DNA from 4 places in the Rahnella sp. RFA10(1/100) genome. Region 1 is predicted to be linked to each of the others. Evidence: predicted binding sites of a transcription regulator. Region 1 holds the regulator's gene; each other region holds the start of a gene.
What was found. The regulator Fur, encoded in region 1, represses iron uptake genes when iron is present. The targets are predictions, from matches to a motif close to ATAATAATGAGAACNACTATCAA.
Positions count from the first base shown of each region.

Region 2: ETV65_RS15490 (siderophore-interacting protein) is a predicted target of Fur. The motif match lies at 3,391-3,413, and genes of this name have one in related genera.
Region 3: exbB (tol-pal system-associated acyl-CoA thioesterase) is a predicted target of Fur. The motif match lies at 2,181-2,203, and genes of this name have one in related genera.
Region 4: sodA (superoxide dismutase [Mn]) is a predicted target of Fur. The motif match lies at 1,821-1,843, and genes of this name have one in related genera.

Region 1 is NZ_SEWR01000001.1:1,376,943-1,382,767, forward strand. It holds gene ETV65_RS06325 (methyl-accepting chemotaxis protein) at 1-841, opposite strand, end outside; gene fldA (flavodoxin FldA) at 1,263-1,790, shown strand; gene fur (ferric iron uptake transcriptional regulator) at 2,102-2,557, shown strand; gene chiQ (ChiQ/YbfN family lipoprotein) at 2,690-3,025, opposite strand; gene ETV65_RS06345 (OprD family outer membrane porin) at 3,039-4,451, opposite strand; gene glnS (glutamine--tRNA ligase) at 4,936-5,825, opposite strand, start outside.
Region 2 is NZ_SEWR01000004.1:475,666-481,490, reverse strand. It holds gene dctP (TRAP transporter substrate-binding protein DctP) at 1-653, opposite strand, end outside; gene ETV65_RS15495 (TonB-dependent receptor) at 802-3,222, opposite strand; gene ETV65_RS15490 (siderophore-interacting protein) at 3,592-4,404, shown strand; gene ETV65_RS15485 (PadR family transcriptional regulator) at 4,407-4,889, shown strand; gene map (type I methionyl aminopeptidase) at 4,947-5,747, opposite strand; gene ETV65_RS15475 (ParD-like family protein) at 5,740-5,825, opposite strand, start outside.
Region 3 is NZ_SEWR01000006.1:251,739-257,563, forward strand. It holds gene ETV65_RS18420 (TRAP transporter large permease) at 1-216, opposite strand, end outside; gene ETV65_RS18425 (TRAP transporter small permease) at 229-741, opposite strand; gene ETV65_RS18430 (TRAP transporter substrate-binding protein) at 798-1,775, opposite strand; gene exbB (tol-pal system-associated acyl-CoA thioesterase) at 2,298-3,224, shown strand; gene exbD (TonB system transport protein ExbD) at 3,234-3,668, shown strand; gene garD (galactarate dehydratase) at 3,740-5,311, opposite strand.
Region 4 is NZ_SEWR01000005.1:258,103-263,927, reverse strand. It holds gene ETV65_RS16835 (methyl-accepting chemotaxis protein) at 1-854, opposite strand, end outside; gene sodA (superoxide dismutase [Mn]) at 1,122-1,742, opposite strand; gene ETV65_RS24945 (hypothetical protein) at 2,342-2,515, opposite strand; gene ETV65_RS16825 (ATP-binding protein) at 2,657-2,869, opposite strand; gene fdhD (formate dehydrogenase accessory sulfurtransferase FdhD) at 2,920-3,762, opposite strand; gene fdnG (formate dehydrogenase-N subunit alpha) at 3,908-5,825, shown strand, end outside.

The DNA.
Region 1 (5,825 bases):
ACGCGCCCTGATAGATGTGATTGGTGCAGTTGCGGATGGTCTGAACGGTATTCACCAGGCTAGACTGCATCAGGTTCAGTAACGGAATCAGCTTACCGGCGCAGTTTTTACCGAACTCATCCAGATAAAGCGTCAGATCGCCGCTGGCGATCACCGCGAAGTGATCACGGATTTTATCCAAGGGTTTCACCAGCGCCATGACCAGATAACGGTCAGTCAGTAATAAGATCACCAGCCCGATACCAAAGGCCGTCAGCAGAATCACTTTGCTGAATGAGGTCAGATGGGCAGACTGCCGTTGCGATGCATCAAAATCTACCGCGATCTGACCGCCGACTTTGTCCATCGAGACACCAAAACTGCGGCTCAGTGCAGGTACGGTAGTGTTGGCTAACTGGTTATATAACTCCGTGTTCTTACTGAAGGCTGCGTCGAACATTGGCGTGACGCCCTGGGTAATCAGATTTTCCCAATTGGTGATCAGTTCCTGCACGGCAACATCTTCCAGCCCCGGATGCGGCGCCGTTTTAAAATTAGCCAGTGCCTGGGTCAGCCCGGTGAGGGATTGTTTGGCGGTATCAAAAATTTCCGGACCTTTTGACGGATCGGCCTGAAGCTGTGCGACGGCACGCGTAAGGCGAGTTACGGTACGGAAATACTGATCATTTCCTTTATTGATCAGCGCCATATTATTGACCAGCTCGGTACTGTTTTTGGTATTTTGGGTCAGTGTGTCAAGGGAGGTAACGGTGTATAGGGAAACACCCGCCCACATGACACAAAAAATGCCAAGAATTGTTAACAAAGCGGCCCTGATGGTAATATTTTTTAAAAACTGCACGATATGCCTCTCTCGAAACATGACTGTTTCTGGCCTGAGGATTGAGGGGGATGCGGAGAATCAAGACAGGTAACCAGCAGGCAAGTGCCCCAGGACATGTTTGAACACCTCTCCGGGCATCGATTTCTTTATTATGTTGAGATTGCTCTCGCATCATCTATCGGCGGAATATTCTCGAAATTTAGTATTGTGACGACTTATTTCTTCAATTTGCGTTTGACCTTATTCAGCCTGAGGTTAACGCACCCTGCGTGAAAGCACACAAAGGCGATAACACTTAAAAATATTGCCCGATAAACTTATTTCCCAGCTAAGAAGGCGAGCAGAAGCATATTCTCCGCCGCACGAGTTTGCTATCATCTGCATTATTATTGCCTGCGTTGCAGAGCACTTCATTGAGAACAAGAGGTTAGGTAATCTTATGGCCGTTGTAGGTATCTTCTTTGGATCCGATACAGGTAACACCGAAAACATCGCAAAAATGATCCAGAAACAGTTGGGTAAAGATGTTGCAGAGGTGCATGACATTGCGAAGAGCAGCAAAGAGGATCTGGAAAAATTCGATATTTTGCTTATCGGTATTCCAACCTGGTATTACGGTGAAGCGCAGTGTGACTGGGACGACTTTTTCCCAACGCTGGAAGAGATAGATTTCGAAGGTAAGCTGGTTGCACTGTTTGGCTGTGGTGACCAGGAAGACTATGCCGAATATTTTTGCGATGCACTGGGCACCGTGCGCGATATCATTGAGCCACGCGGCGCAGTGATTGTCGGACACTGGCCTACCGAAGGGTATCACTTTGAAGCCTCTAAAGGCCTGGCTGATGATAAGCATTTCATAGGACTGGCAATTGACGAAGATCGCCAGCCGGAACTGACCAGTGAACGTGTTGATGCCTGGGTGAAACAGATCACAGAAGAACTCAGCCTTTCTGAAATTATTGGCTAAAAACCCTGTTGGCCCTGAGGATTTATTCTACAATTGAAGGGCCAAACTATTACTGAAATTAACAATTTAACTGCTACAAAATTGTAACTTTCGGTCGTATCAAGGTACACTGAGTTCCTCTGTTTTTTCTATCGATCAAGTCGTTGCATTACCAATGTGACCGGCAAATTGTGATCTTTATTAACAGGCTATCGTTGACGACAATTGGCACACTTGCGTAAACGAAGAGACTAAACGAATAATTTGTGCCGCCGATGCCACAGGCTGCATGCCTCAACTTGATTAGCACATAGTAACAGGACTGAATCCGCATGACTGACAACAACACCGCACTGAAGAAAGCTGGCTTAAAAGTCACGCTTCCGCGCCTCAAAATCCTGGAAGTGCTGCAAGCGCCGGAAGGTCATCACGTTAGTGCGGAAGATCTTTACAAGCAATTAATTGATATGGGTGAAGAAATTGGCCTGGCAACGGTTTACCGCGTTCTGAACCAGTTCGACGACGCCGGTATCGTTACCCGTCATAATTTCGAAGGCGGCAAGTCCGTATTCGAACTGACTCAGCAGCATCACCACGATCACCTCATCTGCCTGGATTGCGGACGTGTAATCGAATTTCGTGATGAGTATATTGAAGGCCGTCAGCGTGAGATTGCTAAGAAACACGGCATCAAACTGACCAACCATAGTCTGTATCTCTATGGTCATTGTGAAGCAGGTGATTGCCGCGAAGATGAGTCTTTGCACAACGATAAACCTGCGCACTAATATGGCATGTGGCAACCCCGTTGCCGACAGGCTGTGAATTCATTAACCGCTGAAAAGCGGTTTTTTTATGTCTGGATTTCAGCAACCCTAAAAAAACCCCGGCACGCCGGGGTTTGATTTCTGCGATTCGTTTTACGGTTTCGGAGCGTTATTGGCCCGGATTTCCTGCCATATCTTTCCGCAATCTGCGGCATACGCCTGACCATTACCGGTTTTGCGTGCCGTAAGACACTGCTGGTAATCCACCACGCGAACCGTTTCCTGTTCCGCAAATTTTTGGTGGGCTTTTTCCTGTTTCAGTACATTCAGCACCGCCTGACAGGATGCCAGTTTATCCGGATTGCCTTCCGCCGTATTAATACAGGCGCTGTAAGCCTCACGCGTTTTGGATATTTCAGCCTGATCGGCTGTCGGCGCACAACCCGCCAGCAGAACAGCGGATACCACGGTCATCAATAATTTATTCATCGACATAGCGACCTCAGAAAATAGTGAATGGAGCGATAACAATGAATTTCACGTCTTTTTCATCCTGGAAAATATTGCCGTATCCGCCGCCCCAGCTTGGAATATCCGAATGATTGTCATACTGGGTGTAATGCAGTTTGAACAATGTCCCTTTCGCACGGCCTTCCTGAATGGTGTACAGCGCATCCAGACTCCAGGCGCTTTCTTTCAGGCGCTGACTCTGGTCGTAAGCCGCGTTAGTGCTCGGCCTGGCATCCCATGCATAAACATAGGAGCCACCGACGGCTAAGCCCGGTAAATCCCATTTTGCCAGGTCATACAACACGCCTGCATATACTGCTTTTTCACCGTTAGCGTTGAAGTCCGAACGGTTGTCCCACCACACATCAAGACGGCCGTTTGAAGAGGAATACGTCGGCGTCATACGTTGCAGGAAGTAACCCTGGTTCCCTTCCGCTTTCACCATCGTCCCTTCCAGACGCCAGTTGAACTGACCCGTGGTATAGCCGAAAGTTAACGCCTGCAACCAGGCCAGACCATCATACAAACTGTTTGGATCATTTTTGTCGCTGATACGATCTTCTGCCCCATAGAACTGATAGCTGGTAGTCAGCGGATTGCCCAGCAAATCTATTTTGTACGAGGCTTTGCCAAAGTACTGATCGACATAACTTTCAGCCTGACCAAACGCGCCTTCCAGCACGAAGTCATTTTTAAAGTCATATTTCGCACCGAGTGAGTGAATATAAGAAACGCCGGTTTTCTTATCATTCTGGCGGAAATCATCCATTTCCAGATGCCAGGGCGATTTATATTCGTCGGCCCACATATAGGAGAAACTCAGTTCACCCGGATCACCGAAATCATGTTTATACCCGGCTTCCGCACCGCGATAAGTCCCCGGCATGAAGCTCCAGTGCGGTGCGATCAACGTCTGCCCTGTGGGCTGAATATAGCCCGCATGTCCCCAGAATCCGCCATATTTAAATTTACCGGCCGCTTTGTAGAGACTGACCCCGCCTTTATCACCTGAGTAATCCTCGTCATAAGCGTGGTTTTTAGAAGAGAATGCAATTTCGTTTGGATGAGTGCTGTCACTGGCTTCGGCTAATTCAATGGCGGTGAAGGCCGCAACGTCGATACCGAACATGTCCCAGGCATAACCAGAGGAAAAATCGAGATTCAGGTTAGCAGTGGAGTGTGAAAGGTTAGTCGCGTATTTGTTGTAGTCGGAATTATTGACGGTGACTTTTGAGCCATCCGGACGGGTTTCTTCTTTGGTTTTGTTCAAATCTTTGCGGTCACGTTCACGCTGCCAGTAATACACGCCACCGGTCAGTGTGGAATCATCGATAAAACCGGCCGCGCTGGCCTCGTGTGAAAACATCATTCCGCCACTCAGTAAAGTGCCGGCGAGAGAATACATGGCAGGTTTCAGGTAAGCCGATCCCCTGCCCCTGTTAAGGTGCTTGTGCATAGAGATTCCTCATTTTGACTAAAAATTTCGTGCAAAACCCAAACGGGTATCAAAATCGGCCGTCAGAGACGTAACCGGTTAAATCAACATTAAGAGTATTTTTCGCGACGCGAATTATCAATGGGTAATTAATCATTGATCATCGAAGTATGACAAAGTGCACATAAAGATGAAAAAATGTAACTACATGTCTTAAGGCAGGATCAGACCGACAGATTATTTAAATAGAGAGAATAAACAAGTCACTAAGTTTTACTGAGGAAAAGTTAAAACGTTTCAGCCACAGAAAGTACTGAAAATGAGCGTTTAAAAATCATACATCGGGAACACATTAATTCGCGACGAAAACCAATTTTTTGCAGCAGCAAAATAAAACCCGGACATAAAAAAACGCAGCCTGAGCTGCGTTTTTAAACCCTTATCGCGATGACTTTTATGCGACCGGTTTACTTTCCCATGTATCACGCAGGCCCACGGTACGGTTAAATACCAGATGTTCCGCGCCGGAGTAGCGACTGTCAGCGCAGAAATAACCTTCACGCTCGAACTGCAGGCTGATTTCAGCCTGAGCAGACACCAGCGACGGTTCAACAAAACCGTGCGCAATCACCAGAGACTCCGGGTTGATTGTGGTCAGGAAATCTTCTGCCTGCCCCGGGTTGGCAACATTGAACAGACGGTCATACAAGCGGAACTCAGCCGGTTTACCTTCTGAAGCCGAAACCCAGTGGATCACACCTTTCACCTTGCGGCCATCGGCAGGATCTTTACTGAGGGTGTCGATATCGTAAGAGCATAAAATCGTGGTGATATTCCCTTCTGCGTCTTTCTCGATACGTTCTGCTTTGATCACATAGGCATTACGCAGACGCACTTCTTTGCCCAACACCAGACGCTTGTACTGTTTATTGGCTTCTTCACGGAAATCGGCCTGATCGATGTAAATCTCACGGGTAAACGGTACTTCGCGGCTGCCCATTTCCGGTTTGTTCGGATGGTTCGGCATCTTCACCCACTGCACAGCATCACCCGTAAAGTTTTCAATGATCACTTTAACCGGATTGATCACTGCCATAGCGCGCGGTGCATTCTCGTTCAGATCGTCACGGATACAGGATTCCAGCGCCATCATTTCAACGTTGTTATCCTGCTTGGTCACACCGATACGACGGCAGAATTCACGGATTGAAGCAGCGGTGTAACCCCGGCGACGCAGGCCCGACACCGTCGGCATACGCGGATCGTCCCAGCCTTCAACAATCTTCTCCGTTACCAACAGGTTCAGCTTACGCTTGGACATGATGGAATATTCTAGATTCAGAC
Region 2 (5,825 bases), on a different contig from region 1:
AGATCATAACCGCTGTCAATGTTGACCAAAATGCCGTCGAGTTTACCGGTCTTAAATGCATTTACCGTTTGTTCGCCCCACGGTGTGGTCACTGGGGTCGCGCCCGCATTACGCAGGAAGTTCTGATGCCAAAAACTGGCTGAACGCCAAGCGGTGCCTTTGATATTCTGCAGTTTCTCCAGCGGATGTGTGCTGAAAAAGGCCACCGGATAACCTGTTGAGAGAAAAATATCTACCACACCATTCTTTGCCAGTTCAGCGGGGAAGGCTGGGATTTCGGCGTATACGCGGCGGAAGAACGCTATCTGTTTATCGCCGGATGGCCCTGTCGGAAAACTTTTGAAAAGCTGATGCAGTGGTAACTCTTTGGCGGTATATTCCGGCACCACAATGCCAATATCTGCATTGTTTCCTTCGCGCACAGTGCGCAATGCATCGTAGCCGGTAGAGAGTTCGCCACCCCAGTGCTCTTCAATTTTCAGGCGCCCATGGGATTCTTTTTCAATCGCCGGAAATAATACATCTTTGATAAAGCGGGTGCGCATTGCGCCCAGCGGTTCGTGATCGGTGTATCGCAAGGTCGTGGCAGAAACAACCGCCGGTAACAAGAGTAAAGCGAGGGCAAGTGCCAGAGGTTTTCTGATTAAGTCCATGTAATCTCACATTTCGGTTGGGTAAAACCAGAGTTTATCTGCTGAACCCCAATGTGGACGTGCGTGAAAACAGGTTATTTGCGTAAAATTAAAAAAGCGTCATGTTTGCACATGACGCTCTTGATTTTGCCCGGTTGAGTATTATCGGTTAGAAATCGACGTTCACACCCAGCTGGAAGCTGCGCCCCGGCATCACGGCCAGCGCTTTATTGTATTCATCCTGATTAGTGGTTTCGGTCAGCGTACGGCTGCTCAGGTAATCCCAGTATTTGCGATCGGTGATGTTGTAAACACCGCCGCTGAGCTTGACGTTCTTCGCGACTTTCCAGTAGGCCGTTGCATCCACCATACCGTAACCCGGCACATTCATGTATTCGGTGGTGGAGCCGGTGATTGGCGTACCGGCATTGGTATAGCTCTGTCGGCTGGTCGCTTCGGCTTTTTTGCCTTTCACGAAGGTTGCCGTCAGGGCGGTTCCGTAGACGCCGGATGGCGCATCCCATGCCACGCCTGCCACAAATTTCATTGGCGGTACGCTGTCGAGATCCACGTATTTGTCACCGTCGTAGCTGGATTTCGATTCACCCTTGGCATAACCCAGTGCGAAGGTGGTGCTCAGGCCATCAACGCGGCTAAACCAGGTGCCGTAGTTAATTTTGGTACTCAGATCGCCACCGTAGATAAACGCTTCATCGCGGTTTTCTGCCTGATAAATTGTATAGATATTGGATGGCACGTTGGTGAACATACCCGGGCTGCCCGCGCGGGTGTAACGGGTATTAGCAATGAAGTTTTTGTAGGTGTTATAGAAGAGGGAAGTCCTGAAGGTCACGCCTTCCGTGGCTTCACCTTTCATACCCCATTCAAAGTTATTGCTGGTTTCGGTTTTCAGGTTAGTGTTACCGATCAGTGCATACTGACCACGTCCTGCATAGTTAGAACCGAGGTTCCAGGAACCGTAAAGCTGGCTGGCATCCGGGAACTGCGCGCCGCGCTGGTACTGCAGATAAGTCATCAGTTTAGGGGTGATGTCATAGGTGAAGGCCAGCGATGGCAGAGCCTGCGTATCGGAGTTGGCTTTACCGTACAGGGTGGAAACCTGATCTTCAGAAACGATGCTGTTAGACAAGTCTGACAGATTTTGTGCCTTGGTATTCTGATATGCGACACGCACCGCAGGCACTACAGAGAAGTTATGGCCGCCGAGGTCAAACTTAACGGTGTCTTGCAGGAAGCCGCCGAGGATATACGTCCGGCTGTTGGCTTCCGGTTGCATGATGGTCGTGAAAGCACTTTGGTCCGGGCTTTCGCGGAACGGACGTTCGGTGTTGGACACGCGACCGTTGATACCGGCACTTAACTCATGGCGACCCAGCGTTTTCAGCCAGCTGGTTTCTGCGCCGTAGGTGTTTACGTCGTAGTTCGAGTAGACATTCATCATCTGCTTGCTTTCGTTTGGCAGATAAGTGTTGTCGTGCGCCTGAGTATATTGGTAATAGACTTTCGAGACGATGGCATCCACGTAATCGTTGAACGGCGTCCATTCGTCTTTCAGGCTTGCACCCCAGCGGCGGGTGTTACTTTGCTGCTGTGCGGTGCCAAGAATCGCGCTGCCCGCGTTGTTCCAGGTATCGTAATGGGTGTGGTTTACTTTTTCGTAGTAATCAAGGGTGCCGGTGACTTTATGGGCGTCATTAGGCTGCCAGATTACCGACGTCATGATGGCGTCAGAGTGCCAGTTGGCCGGATACGCATCCAGCGTTCCGCTGTTGTTGCTGGTTTCCTGACCGTCGCGGCGGCTGATGGCGATCAGGCCACGCAGGGTTTCGTCACCGGCGGCAGCGGTGATGCCGTTGTGCCAGGAACGGTCTGAGGAATCATAATCAGACTGGTAACCGAAATAAGTTTCCTTGCCCGGACGCAGGTAATCGTCGGCAGATTTTGGCAGGAAAGAAACGGCACCACCGATGGAGGTGTTGGCACGGTCGGCTGATGTGGCACCGGATTCAATATCCACCTGACCATAAATATACGGGTCAATGTAATCACGGCCAATACCAAAGGTATTCAGCCCCGCACGACTGACGTAGCTGCGCCCGGTGGCGCTTGGCTGCGGAATACCGTCGACATCAATGCCTACGCGGTTGCTTTCCAGGCCGCGAATGTTATAGCCGGTATAACCGCTACGGTCAAAACCGCTTTTGCCGTTGCCGGAGCCGCCACTCGCGCCGGTCGCGGTGATCAGCGGCTCATAACGCATAATAGTCCCGAAATCATTACCGCCTTTGCGCTGCATTTCGGCTGCTGTGAGGGTGGTTTTCGAACCCGGTTTTTTATCCGGCATCGTTTCGGTGACCGTCATGACTTCTTCATTGTTCTGCGCCAGATCCTGAGCTGTACGCACCGCCGGTTTTTTTTTGATGGCTTCAGAAGATTGCGTATTGTTTGCGGTGAGATCGGTATTGTCTTTCACGGCTTCCGCTGCATTTACATGAAATGTGGTGGTGAGAATCGTCCCCATGAAAATGACGTTTTTCACTAAACCCTGCTGTGTAAAGGATGTGAACATTTGTTTTTGTCCTGCACTAATTTTTAGAGTTCTGCTCGCATTTACTGCCTTTCGACAAAACAGACGCACTGGTCATCTGCATTCAATTCTTCCCTGAAAAAGCCATTATCCTTATAAAGTATGGGCTTACCTGGCGTCAACGCCCACCCTGGCTTTTTGAGAATGATAATGATACTGATAATTGTTATCAACAAAATGATATAAAAAAATGCATTCCTTAACAAAATTTATCCCGTCTGTTCTCAGGGAGAGATAAAGGCGAGGTGAAAAATACAGGGAAAAGAAGACAGCGCATTACACTTTATGGGGTTGAATAAAATATAACTAAGATATATCTTTCAACAAAACTTACGCATAAGAGAGAAACTGATGGCACAACATCGCACTGAAACCCCTGCCACAAACTTGCCGCTCCGTGTCAAAAATGATCTGGTTTTCCGTCATATCACGGTCAAACAGAGTGAAAGCCTATCAGGCTGTTTTAAAAGGATTATTTTAAGCGGTGACGCGCTGAAAGGTTTTACGTCAGGCGGTTTTGATGACCATATCAAATTGTTTTTTCCGGCAAATCCGGGGGATGTGATTACGCCACCGGCAGTGACCGAAGAAGGCATTGTATGGGGTGAAGGAGCACGCCCGCTGAACCGCGAATATACGCCGCTGCACTTTGATGCTCAGAGCAACGAACTGACACTGGATTTCTATATTCACGACGGTGGTGTCGCCAGCGAATGGGCGGCCGGCGCAAAGCCGGGCGATAAACTGATCATTGGCGGACCGCGTGGTTCACTGATTATTCCTGCCGGTTACAAATGGCAGCTCTATATCTGCGACGAAACCGGTCTTCCGGCGGTGAAACGCCGTCTGCGCGAACTGAAACAGGCCGGTTCAGATGCCAATATCACCGTGCTGGCGAAAGTGAGAGATGTGAGTTGTGTCAGCTACTTAGATGAAGAAAATGATGTCAGCATCGACTGGATTATCAGCGATACGCACGGCGGTTATCAGGAAGAGGATGCGGTCGTGAAGAAGGTGAAAAGCCTGCTTCTGCCGGAAAGTGATTACTACATCTGGGCGACCGGTGAAGGCAAATTCGCGAAAGGGCTGAATGACTATTTCGTTGAAACCTGCGGACTCGATCCAAACTTCGTGCGTTGTGTGGCTTATTGGCATAATAAGTAACGATGATGAATCATAAACACCGCCGTGAAAGAATGTTCGAAACGGGTGACATCCGTCTGCTGATGCTGCATTTTTTGCAGCAGCGTTGCGCCCATGGTTATGAGCTGATCAAAGCCATTGAAGAATTATCTAAAGGTGAATACACGCCGAGTGCCAGTATCATTTATCCGAATCTGACATTTTTAGAAGAACAGGGGCTGATTTCAGCCAGCCAGGAAGAGGGCGGGAAGAAGCAATATTCGATCACACCGGAAGGTGCGCAGTCACTGGCCGGGCAGGAAGAACTGCTCGGCTCAGTGACAGAGAAACTGCATTCACTGGCGATTTTGTCAAACAATCGCAGTATTCCGGAAATGCAGCGTGCGATAAATAATATCCGCATGGCGCTTAATCTGCGGCTGGCGAAAGGCCCGATCGAACAGGAAACCTTGTATAAAATCACGGATGCATTAGATCGTGCGACCAAAGAAATTGAGCGCAGTTAAGCCGCACCTCAGAAAGTATAAAGCCTTCCGGTCGGAGGCTTTATACTTTCAGGATAGTCACATCTCTTCAGGCCACGGCGTTAAGATCTCGTAACCTGTTTTCGTTACCGCAACCATATGTTCCCACTGTGCGGATAACGAGTGGTCTTTGGTGACCACGGTCCAGCCATCGGGCATGACTTTATTTTGTTTTTTACCGGCATTCAGCATCGGTTCGATGGTAAATAACATCCCTTCCTGTAAAACCAGTCCGCGGCCTTGCTCGCCGTAATGCAGCACTTGCGGATCTTCGTGATAACCCATACCGATGCCGTGTCCGCAATACTCTTCCACGATGGAAAAGCCTTCGCGTCTGGCGACAGCGGCAATCGCATAACCCACATCGCCAAGCGTTGCACCCGGACGCACCACTTCAATGCCCGCCATCATCGCTTCAAACGTGGTATCTACCAGACGGCGGGCCAGAATACCCGGCTCGCCCGCGTAATACATGCGGCTGGTGTCGCCGTACCAGCCGTCTTTGATAAGCGCCACGTCGATGTTGACGATATCGCCTTTTTTCAGCGCTTTATCAGAAGGAATGCCATGACAAATGACGTGATTGACGGAGGTACAGGTGGTTTTCTGATAGCCGTGATAACCGATATTGGCCGGGATCGCCTGCAATTCATTGACGATAAAATCGTGGCAGATGCGATCCAGTTCATTGGTGGTGACACCCGGTACAACGTAGGGTGTGATCATATGCAATACTCGTGCTGCCAGTTTGCCGGCAATACGGGCTTTATCGAGGCCTTCCGGCGTTTTGACCATGCGGTTATTATTGACGAAATACCGGCTATCTAAACCATTATTCATTGCTTGCCTTCCTGTGTGTGGCGCCCACGTTTAACAACGTGCGGATACTGCCTGCATTTTCATCCGATTCCACGCTAC
Region 3 (5,825 bases), on a different contig from region 1:
CCCTCCCTCGGCCATGATCGCGCCCGCCAGAATGAAAAACGGGATCGCCAGCAGGGAAAATTTGTTCACGCCGTTGGTGAGCTGGATCATCAGGGCTTCAAACGGCAGGTCAATCCACCAGGCACCGACCAGTGCGCTCAGACCGACGGCGTAGGCGACCGGCACGCCAATCGCCAGCATTACCGCCAGCGTTAACAACAAGATTATCGCGTCCATAACAGGCTCCGGTCAGGCGTCAGAATTGCCCAGTATCACTACAGGCCGCTGATGTTGCGGGCCGGCAATGATCTGCTCAATGATGAATAACAGCGTCAGCGCAGAACCGAGAGGCAGAGGCAGATAGGTTTGCCCGGCAGTCAGCAACGGAAATTCCGCCACCGGCTGCTGCCAGAGTTCGCTGCATAATTGCAGGCTGTACCAGAAAATAAATACGCTGATCGCCAGCATCATCAGATCAGAAAGCAATGCGGCAAATTTTTTCAGCACGGGCGGCAGCCGGTCAGTGACCATGGCGACGACAATGTGCGAACCGGCACGGTAACTGACGGCGGCACCAATAAACGTGAAGGTCACCATGCACATAATCGCGATCGGTTCCGGCCACGACAGGGCGTTGTTCATGACGTAGCGGGCAAAGATCCCAATGGGGATCACCGCTACCATCAGCAGCAAAGCGATACCCGCCAGCCACATCGCGCAGCGGTAAAGAATGTCCATCAGGGTGTGATAACTCGAAACCATAAATCCCCCGGTGAATGATCAGAAAGAGGCAGTCCGCAGACTGCCAGTGTCAGGGTTTACTTCACGTCAGCGATTTGCTGCATCAGATCCTGATGATCTTTACCGAATTCATCGCGCACGGATTGTGTGGCTTTGACGTAGGTTGCAGGGTCAATTTCATAGAATTTCACGCCGCCTGCTTTCATGGTGGCGAGGGCTTTCTCGTTATAGGTTTTCCACAGTTCGCGTTGTTCATCCTGCGCCTCTTTTGCCAGTTTGAGGATTAACTGCTGGTCTTCCGGTTTCAGCTTGTCCCATTTCACTTTTGAATACAGGAACAGTTCAGGGATGATGAAATGGCGGCTGTAGGTGTAGTTTTTCACAACCGGCAGGTAATTATGGGCGACAAAAGTGGGCGGGTTGTTTTCAGTGCCGTCGATGACGCCGGTCTGCATACCGCTGAACACTTCACTGACACCCATCGCCACCGGATTTGCGCCCATCGCTTTCAGCGTTGCCAGTGCAATAGGGCTGCCCTGTACGCGGATTTTCATGCCATGCAAATCTTCCGGTTTCACCACCGGTTGTTTGGTGATCAGGTTACGTGTTCCGCCATCCATCCATCCAAGAAAGACCAGCCGTGAATTCGGGTTGTTAGTGATCTTATCGCCGATCTCTTTACCGATCTGACCGTCGAGTACTTTATGCATATGATTTTCGTCGCGGAAAATGTAGGGCAGGGTGAAAACATTAATTTCCGGCAAAATCGAGGCAACCGGTGTCATTGACACACGGATAATATCCAGCGCACCAAGCTGTGCCTGTTCAATTTCCTGCTTTTCATCACCCAGTACGCCACCCGGGAACGTTTTAATCTCGAGGCGTCCGTCCGTTTGCTTTTGCAGTTTTTCGCCCATGTGCTGGACAGCGACTACGTTGGGATAGCCTTGCGGATGTACATCAGCGGCTTTGAGCGTTTGTGCTGCCACGCCATGGGTAAATAAGAGGGTCGCGGAACTCAGGCAAAGGCTGAGAAGTGCTTTTTGCATTTTCATCAGTTTGTCTCCAGGGTACTCAGTAAGGGAAAGATAAATGAGAGCAAGCGTCGAACACGGTGTACCCGGGGGGTGCAACCTGTCCATGTTAAAAATGACTAAATAAGCTTGTAAATTAAAAGGATACATAGGGTGCCGGTGTGTGGTCTTCCCCAGTAGAAGCACATTACCTTATTTTTTGTTGCGCGGTATTTGAGCGTTATCACAAACTTATAACAAATATAAAAAGCCGTTGCTTAATATTTAAAACGTTGTTTTGACTTGGTTAATAAGCGTCAGATGATTGATTAATGGTGTAATTCTTCCGGAAAATGTGACGGAGATTAAATTGTTCATCCTTTGTGCAAAAAGGAAAAACCTTGTGATCAGTCAATGACACGCAGGTCGCCAGGCGGGATAATGTAAATAATAATGAGAACGACTATCAATTAGGTGTTTTTTTTTGATATCATCCGACGTTATTCATTCTTTCTACATACTGATTCTGGCTGGAGGCGACGCGTGAAAACGGCTCGCAATAAGATGAAAGAGGCGACCTCATTACTGATGTCGTTAATGTTGGTTGCTGGCCTGAGTGGCAACGCGATGGCGGCACCGGCGACGCCGGCTGGACAAGCCGTCAGTTCTGCTGCAACTCAACCTGCAACGGCGGATACCCCAGCACCGGCAACCCGTGACGCAACGGCGGCTCCGGTGATGCAACCCGCACCAACGGATACCGCACCTGTCATTCCAACCGATTTGTCTGTTATGGGCATGTACCATCATGCTGATGTGGTGGTGAAAACCGTCATGATCGGTCTGTTGCTGGCTTCTGTGGTCACCTGGGCGTTGTTATTCAGCAAGGGGGCAGACGTCTTCACCGGCAAACGCCGTATGCGCCGTGAATTTGACGCGTTGTCTTCTGTTCGTACGCTGGATGAAGCTGCCGAGCAGGCTGAAAGTTTTGCCGCCAGCAGCATCAGCGCGCAGATGATCCGTGATGCCCAAAACGAGCTTGAACTCTCTGCAGGATCAACTGACAACAACGGTATTAAGGAGCGGACGGGTTTCCGCCTTGAGCGCCGCGTCAGCGCTGCCGGCCGCCACATGGGCCGTGGCAATGGTATTCTGGCGACCATCGGGGCAATCTCTCCGTTCGTCGGCCTGTTCGGTACTGTATGGGGCATCATGAACAGTTTCATCGGTATCGCACAGACGCAGACCACCAATCTGGCGGTCGTGGCACCGGGTATTGCCGAAGCCTTACTGGCGACGGCTGTGGGCCTGATTGCGGCCATCCCTGCGGTGGTGATCTACAATATTTTCGCCCGTACTATCACCTCTTATCGTCATCAGGTCGGCGATGTGGCGGCGCAGATAATCCTGTTACAGGGCCGTGATTTGGATCTGGCTGCCAGCAAAAGCAATACGCCACGCGGTCAGACAGGTCAGTTACGTGTAGGGTAAGAACAGATTATGGCTATTCGGTTAAACGATGATATCGACGAAAGTGGTGAAATGCATGACATCAACGTCACGCCTTTTATCGACGTCATGCTGGTATTGCTGATCATTTTCATGGTGGCAGCGCCGCTGGCTACCGTAGATGTGCGGGTAGATTTACCGGCTTCGACGGCAAAACAACAGCCGCGTCCGGAGAAACCGATTTTCCTGTCGGTAAAAGCTGATAAGCAACTGTTTCTCGGTGATACACCGGTCAACAGCAGTAATCTGACCGCCATGCTGGATGAGCGTACTCAGGGCAATAAACAGAGTACGATTTTCTTCCGTGCGGATAAGAGTGTGGATTACGAAACGCTGATGAGTGTGATGGATAACCTGCGTAAAGCCGGTTATCTGAAAGTCGGGCTGGTCGGTGCAGAACAAGCCGGTGCCGCAGCGGCGCAGTAGGTTTTTCTTCAGTGCAGAAACATCAAAAGGCCAGCATTTGCTGGCCTTTGGTTTATCGGAGGATCGGTGACTCAGGTCACGGGGGCGGGGTTAAACACCGCCAGTGCATTGTGGATGCCCCAGGTATCTGACCAGGTTTTCTTGCGCCCGCTGGCGATGTCCAGAATGAAATGGAACAGTTCCCAGCCCACATCCTCAATAGTGGCATCACCCGTTGCGATTGTCCCGGCGTTGATGTCCATCAGGTCATGCCAGCGGTTTGCCAGTGTGGTGCGTGTGGCCATTTTAATCACAGGCACGGCGAGCAGACCGTATGGCGTACCGCGTCCGGTAGTGAATACCTGAACGGTAATCCCCGAAGCCAACTGCTGGGTTCCGCAGACAAAATCACTGGCAGGTGTGGCGGCGTAAATCAGGCCTTTTTTGGTCGGACGCTGTCCGGGTGACAACACTTCAGAAATCGCACTGGTACCGGATTTAGCAATGGAGCCCAGCGCTTTTTCAACCACATTAGCCAGCCCCCCTTTTTTGTTGCCCGGAGACGGATTAGCGCTGCGGTCAGTCTGGCCCATCGACAAATAATTATCGTACCAGGCCATTTCTTCCAGCAGACGCTTACCCACGTCGACGTCCGCAGCGCGAGGCGTCAGCAAATGGATGGCGTCGCGTACTTCTGTCACTTCCGAGAACATCACCGTTGCGCCGCAGCGCACCAGAAGGTCTGATGCATAACCTACCGCCGGGTTGGCGGTTACGCCTGAGAAAGCATCACTGCCGCCACACTGCGTGCCCACCACCAGATCTGAAGCCGGGCAGGTTTCGCGCTGACGGCGGTTCAGACGTTCCAGATGAAATTGTGCGACGGTCAGGATATCGTCCACCATCGACTGGAAACCGACATGCTGTTCATCCTGCAAACGGACGATATGCGTGTCGTCGAGGGAAATCGCCTGCACGTCCGGGGTACCTTCCAGCAGGCGCTCGGGTTGCAGCTTTTCACAGCCCAGACCGACCACCATCACTTCGCCGCCAAAGTTCGGGTTCAGCGCCAGATTGTGGATAGTGCGGATCGGCACCACCGCCGCGGGGGCGTTAATTGCCACGCCGCAACCGTAGAGATGGTTCAGCGCCACGACGCCATCGACATTGGGGAATTTCGGCAGTAAATCACGCTCGATGATTTTGACCACGTAATCCACCACGCCCGCCACACAATGCACGCTGGTGGTTATACCGAGCAGGTTTTTGGTGCCGACGCTGCCGTCGGCATTACGGTAACCTTCAAAGGTATAACCTTCCAGCGGTGGCAGTTCCGGCGGTACACGGGTGGCCAGCGGCAGGCTGTCGAGTTCAGGCGCGACCGGTAATTCAACCAGTGATTCGTCGATCCATCCGCCCTGCGCAATATCCCGTACTGCATAACCAATGACTTCTCCGTAACGGATAATATCGCCGCCTTTGGCAATCGGCTCTAGTGCCACTTTATGGCCTTGCGGAATATGCTCAATTAATTCCAGACCATTAGCAAATCGGGTGCCGGCCTTTAAGCCGTTGTCATTCACAATAATTGCTACGTTATCGCTTTCATGAACTTTAATAAAAAGCGCTTCGGTAGCGTGTTCTTTATCTTTATTACGTGACATAACTGTCTCCGCGTTTATTAAACATCCCGGAATAATATATCCCGGTTAATTCTCTGAAGTTGACGCTCAATAAGACTCTTGTAAACATACTCGGGTAATACAGGATATGGAATCCATTATAAGGCAGTCTTCAGGGAACCTCATTGTGCAACTGACCAGCTTTTTGCCTGTTGGATGTCATTCTGTGTGGCAGGTGACAGAATCAATGTGATGCTAATCACCCTTTTGTTGGCGCGGTTATCGCCTTTGCACAATCTGTGAGTCTCCTCCCACACCGATGTGTGTATGCAAAAGAATAGTCACAATCAGCGGGGGTATTCTTGGGCGAATGCACAATGTTATTTTGGAACCTCTTTTTTATACTGTATTGGCCCTCTGAAGGTGATGTTGAAAGTAATACAGGTAAATGTCAGGCGATCATAAATAAAACGTTTGTTGCCTGTTTCGAATGAAGAAACTGTACGGCGAATAACCACAGGTGAATGCAAAACGTTATTTCGATAACGGTAATTTC
Region 4 (5,825 bases), on a different contig from region 1:
CGTATGTCTTTATGCGTGTTAATCAGTTCATTTTTAAAGATTTTCGCTACCAGAGCGTTCATCTCTGCGGCTTTTACTGACAGCAATTGTGAATTTCTTTGTTCATCTTCATAAGCCGGCATGAACGCCTGAACGTGATTTTTATAGGTTGCCAGTGCACTCATCAGCGGGGCAAGTGTGGCCTGCTGATCCGGCAACAATAATGCGTTGAGTTTTTTAGCATTCGCTTGCGTATCATCAATTGACTTCAACAGCTTGGCTTCAGTTTCTTTATTAATGTTCAGCAACAGGCCGCGCACGTTATAACGCACACTGATCAATTTCTGAATCACTTCAGCCAGTGAAAGCCGAATGGAAGGATCGGCATCTTCTACGCGTAACTGATCCTGTAAACGCGTCACCACGGCTTCCGTCTCGGAAAGATTCCAGCTGGCCCGCACCGCATCTTTGCGATCGACGGCTTCTTTGAATGCGGCCTGCGCCTGCTGGTACTCATGGATTTTCACCGGCACCTGATCGAGATTTGTTTGACTGGCGGTATCCCAGTCCAGCTTGTCTTTCGACTGGGTTATCAGTTGCGACAGTGCGTCAATGTTGTCCTGGTTTTGTTTGAGATACACCGGATTGTAATTGAGCTGATAAAGCGTACGGCTGAGGCGGGCATCATTGAGTAATGCATTCATCTGATTACTGAAATCGACTTTTTCCGCACGCTGACTGATGTCGTTAAATTTAATCATTCCCGCAGTGGTAATGACGGCCGCGATCAAAAGCACCAGGCCGAAACCCAGACCCAGTTTGGTGCCGACCTTAAGATTGTTCATCCACTGCGAAAGACCCGATCCGTTACTCATAATCATTCTCCGTCAAACATCCCTTTTAAATAGACATGCGGTTTTGTGACGCCTTTGTGAACAATCTATCGGTAGGCTTTTTCATAAACTTTATAGGATGTGTGGCGTATTTTTGATTAATGCGAGCGGGGTCTAATAATGGTGGGAAACAGAAGAATAATTCGCTGTGAAACAGTGAGCATGCGTACAAATTCAGGACATAAAAAAGCGGGTCACAGACCCGCCATTGGCTAAGACATCTTGCCCGTGCTGGGCGGCAGTGCGAAATTACTTCGCTTCAGCCAGACGTTTTGCAGCTTCGTCCCAGTTTACAACAGCCCAGAAGGCTTTGATGTAATCAGGGCGTTTGTTCTGATATTTCAGGTAGTAAGCGTGTTCCCAGACATCCAGACCCAGCAGCGGGTAACCGGAAGCGCCGGAAATGGCTTCGCCCATCAGCGGGCTGTCCTGGTTAGCTGTAGAAACGACGGCCAGTTTGCCATCTTTCAGTACCAGCCATGCCCAACCTGAACCGAAACGGGTTGCCGCTGCTTTCTCGAAAGTTTCTTTGAAAGCGTCAACGCTGCCGAAATCGCGTTCGATGGCAGATTTCAGTTCGCCTTGCAGTGTGGTGCCGGTTTTCAGGCCTTTCCAGAACAGGCTGTGGTTAGCGTGGCCACCTGCGTTGTTACGCAGAACGACTTTCTTGTCTGCAGGAACCTGATCCAGCTTGGTGATCAGTTCTTCAACCGGCAGTGCAGCCAGTTCCGGCAGGCTTTCCAGCGCAGCGTTAGCGTTGTTAACGTAAGTCTGGTGATGTTTAGTGTGATGGATTTCCATCGTTTCTTTGTCGAAATGCGGTTCGAGTGCGTCGTATGCGTAAGGCAGTGATGGCAGTGAATAACTCATGTTCATCGTCTCCGTAGTGTAGGGCGGCACCGTCATTGTGAGCACCGCGTAATCAGTCGGATCATTATAGTTAATTAAATGATATTGAAAATGATTATCTCTGTCCCCGCCAGCGGATAGATACGCGTAAGCGCCTGTTATTCGGGGCTTAGAACCAGATAACCGCAAACAATCCTAAATTGTCTAAAGGCACGCGGTGCTTAAAGGGGCTTTTAGCTGTTCTTGATGAAATAGCGATAACTGAAGTCATCTAAGAGTTCTGTTTCCGGATTTCTGCGCTTCCCATTTACGACGCGCAGTACGGATATCCAGATTTAATCCATATAGCTCAAGAGTAACACATGCTCTGTGACAGTTTTCCGTGCTGGCGAGCGGAGACACTTCAATTTCACCTGTCAGGTAATTTGCCACGAAGTAATCATCAAAATGATATTCGAGATCATCAGGGTTGAGCAGTGCGGGATCATATCGGTTACCTTTTTCACTCTGACAGCGGTCACAGCAGGGATAAAGATTTTGCCAGTGGAAAGCCAGTTCCGGAAAGGCGTGGCGTTCCTTGGGCTTAAAATGTTCGATGGTCTGGCGGCTTTCAGCACCGGTCAGTCCGTCGCAAAATGCACAATGTTGAAGGCTTGCGTCGAATAACTTTTGGCGGACATTTTCATAGCATTTGGTTGAATACCAGCGGAAACGTTTTCGACATCAAACTGTTCCTTCACTTCAAAAATCTCTTCCAGAATCAAGGAATGCTTTTGCAGATTGATGGTATTCATAAATAATTTCTGAATAGCTTGAATCAGAATAACCAAGGCTGTCACCGCCTTGAGCCAGAAACTTATACCCGCTATATGAACCGTTTTGATGGTCAAACATGTAATGAACACGGTTGTCTTTTGTCGCCAGCCGCGAATTAATTAAAGACATGTCTCCATTGCTTCATCAAATACCGCCGCCAGCGCATACAGCAGAGTACTTTTCCCGCAGCCGTTCGGGCCGGTGAAGATATGGATCTCTGCCTTTTCAGCATCAGCTTCTGCGCTTTTAATCGGTGGGAAATCCAAATGCGTATTCTCGAATACGCCCACATCCCTGAGAGTTATGCTTTCCAGTCGGTACGGCTGCCGCATTTGATTTCCTTATTATTCTGATGGATAACTGTTCAAATTCTGCGCTGAGTTTACCTCAGCCGCTGCGGATGCGTATACACCGTTGCCCGTCCCGGTTTGCTGAAACCGACCAGCGTCAGATTGCATTTTTCGGCGACGTCGACCGCGAGCGTGGTGGCGGCGGAGACGGCGAACAGAATTTCGATGCCGCACATGGCGGCTTTTTGCACCATTTCATAACTGGCGCGGCTTGATACCAGCGCGGCACCGGATTTCCAGTCGCTCTGTCTGGCACGGATACCCAGCATTTTATCCAGCGCCACGTGACGGCCCACATCTTCGCATCCACCCAGTAGCTGACCTTCCGGCGTGATCCAGGCAGCGGCGTGGGTGCAACCGGTAAGCTGGCCGATTTCCTGTACGGATTTCAGTTGATGCAGCGCATTATCCAGATTCGCCAGCTCAAACGTTTGGGTAAACGGCAGTGGCGCGAGCGGGCGGAACAGATCGTCTAACTGTTCGATGCCGCAGACTCCGCAACCGGTGCGGCCCGCCATAGCCCGGCGGCGTTCTTTCAGCCCGGCAAAACGGCGGCTCGACAGTTCGATATTAACTTCTATACCGTGGCAGTTTGGCGTCACCTCCATCCCGTAAATCTCACCGGTGGATTCAATAATCCCTTCTGACAATGAAAAGCCCAGCGCAAAGGCTTGTAAATCTTTTGGCGACGCCATCATCACCACATGTGAAATGCCGTTATAGACCAGAGCGACGGGCACTTCCTGAGCAATCCAGTCATCTTCAGGTTCATTGAGATGTGTGCGTTGCATCACCGGTTTTTGGCTCGCTCCGATGATCTGAGTCACTTTTTTGTCATCTTTTTCGCCCAGTTCGTTTACGTGATGGACATCCATTAGCAATAACCTTATAAACATTCCGGCTACATAAGCCGTACAAAAAGTCAGGACTTTATACCTTAATTTTACCGCTTTCGACGTTGTTCATGAAAGCGCCAATTTGAAAAGCAATGTGTGTCTAAATGATGGGAAGGAGTCTTTCATGCAAGTCAGCAGAAGACAATTATTCAAAATATGTGCGGGTGGTATGGCCGGCACCACAGCAGCATTATTAGGATTCACGCCGACCCTGGCGCTGGCGGAAACCCGCCAATACAAACTGCTTCGCTCACGTGAAACCCGCAACAACTGCACTTACTGTTCCGTAGGTTGCGGCATGCTGATTTACAGCCAGGGCGACGGCGCAAAAAATGTCACTGAAAATATCTTTCATGTAGAGGGTGACGCCGATCATCCGGTCAGTCGTGGCTCGTTGTGCCCGAAAGGTGCAGGTGTGCTGGATTACATCCACAGTGAAGGCCGCCTGACACATCCGCAGTACCGTGCACCCGGCTCCGATAAGTGGCAGCGCATCTCCTGGGATGAGGCGATTTCCCGTATCGCCCGCCTGATGAAAGATGACCGCGACGCCAACTTTGTCGAGAAAAATGACAATAACGTCACGGTCAACCGCTGGCTGACCACCGGTATGCTGTGTTCTTCAGCGGCCAGTAACGAAACCGGTCTGCTTGATCAGAAATTCACCCGCGCACTGGGTATGGTGGCGATCGACTGCCAGGCCCGGCTGTGTCACGGCCCGACCGTTGCAGCATTAGCGCCTACGTTCGGTCGTGGCGCGATGACCAACAACTGGGTCGACATCAAAAATGCCAACGTGATTTTGATTATGGGCGGAAATGCGGCAGAAGCGCATCCGGTCGGATTCAAATGGGTGATTGAGGCCAAAACCAAAAACAACGCTAAAGTCATCGTGGTCGACCCGCGCTTTAACCGCAGTGCTGCCGTGGCCGATATTTACGCGCCTATCCGCGCCGGTTCCGACACGGTTTTCCTGCTGGGCATGATCAACTACCTGATCACCCACAATAAAATCCAGACCGAATACGTCCGGGAATATACCAACGCCAGCCTGCTGGTGCGTGAAGACTATGAATTTAACGACGGGCTGTTCAGCGGTTTTGACGCAGCGAAAAAAGCCTATAACAAGGAAAGCTGGCACTATCAGCTTGATGAAAAAGGCTTCGCGAAACAGGATAAAACGTTGCAGGACCCGCGCTGTGTGTGGAATCTGCTGAAAGCGCACGTATCCCGTTACACGCCGGAACTGGTGGAGCGCCTGTGCGGCACCCCGAAAGAAGATTTCCTGCTGATCAGTTCCATTCTGGCGGAAACCTGTGCGCGCGACAAAACGTCGACCATTTTGTATGCATTGGGCTGGACGCACCATACCGGCGGCGCACAAATCATCCGCTGTGCGGCGATGATCCAGTTGCTGCTCGGCAATATCGGTATGCCCGGCGGTGGCGTGAATGCCCTGCGCGGTCACTCTAATATTCAGGGCTATACCGACCTCGGTTTGTTGTCTCTGAATCTGCCCGGCTACATGCCTTTGCCGTCTGAAAGACAGACCCGTTTTACTGATTATCTGCAACAAATCACCCCCGTGCCGCTGGTGGACGGACAGGTCAATTTCTGGAAAAACACGCCGAATTTTTTCGTCAGCATGATGAAAAGCTTCTGGGGCGAACATGCCACGGCGGAAAATGACTGGGGCTTTGACTGGTTGCCGAAATGGGACAAAAGCTACGATGTGTTGCAACAGACCGAGCTGATGACCGAAGGCAAACTCAACGGCTATATCGTGCAGGGCTTCAATCCGCTGGCGGCATTCCCGGATAAAAACAAATCTTCGCGCGCGCTCTCGAAACTCAAATACATGGTGGTGATCGACCCGCTGGTCACCGAATCCTCGAATTTCTGGCAGAACCACGGCGCGATGAACGACGTACAAACCGCCGATATTCAGACCGAAGTGTTCCGCCTGCCGTCTTCCTGTTTCGCCGAAGAAAACGGATCAATAGTCAACTCCGGTCGCTGGCTGCAATGGCACTTTCAGGCCT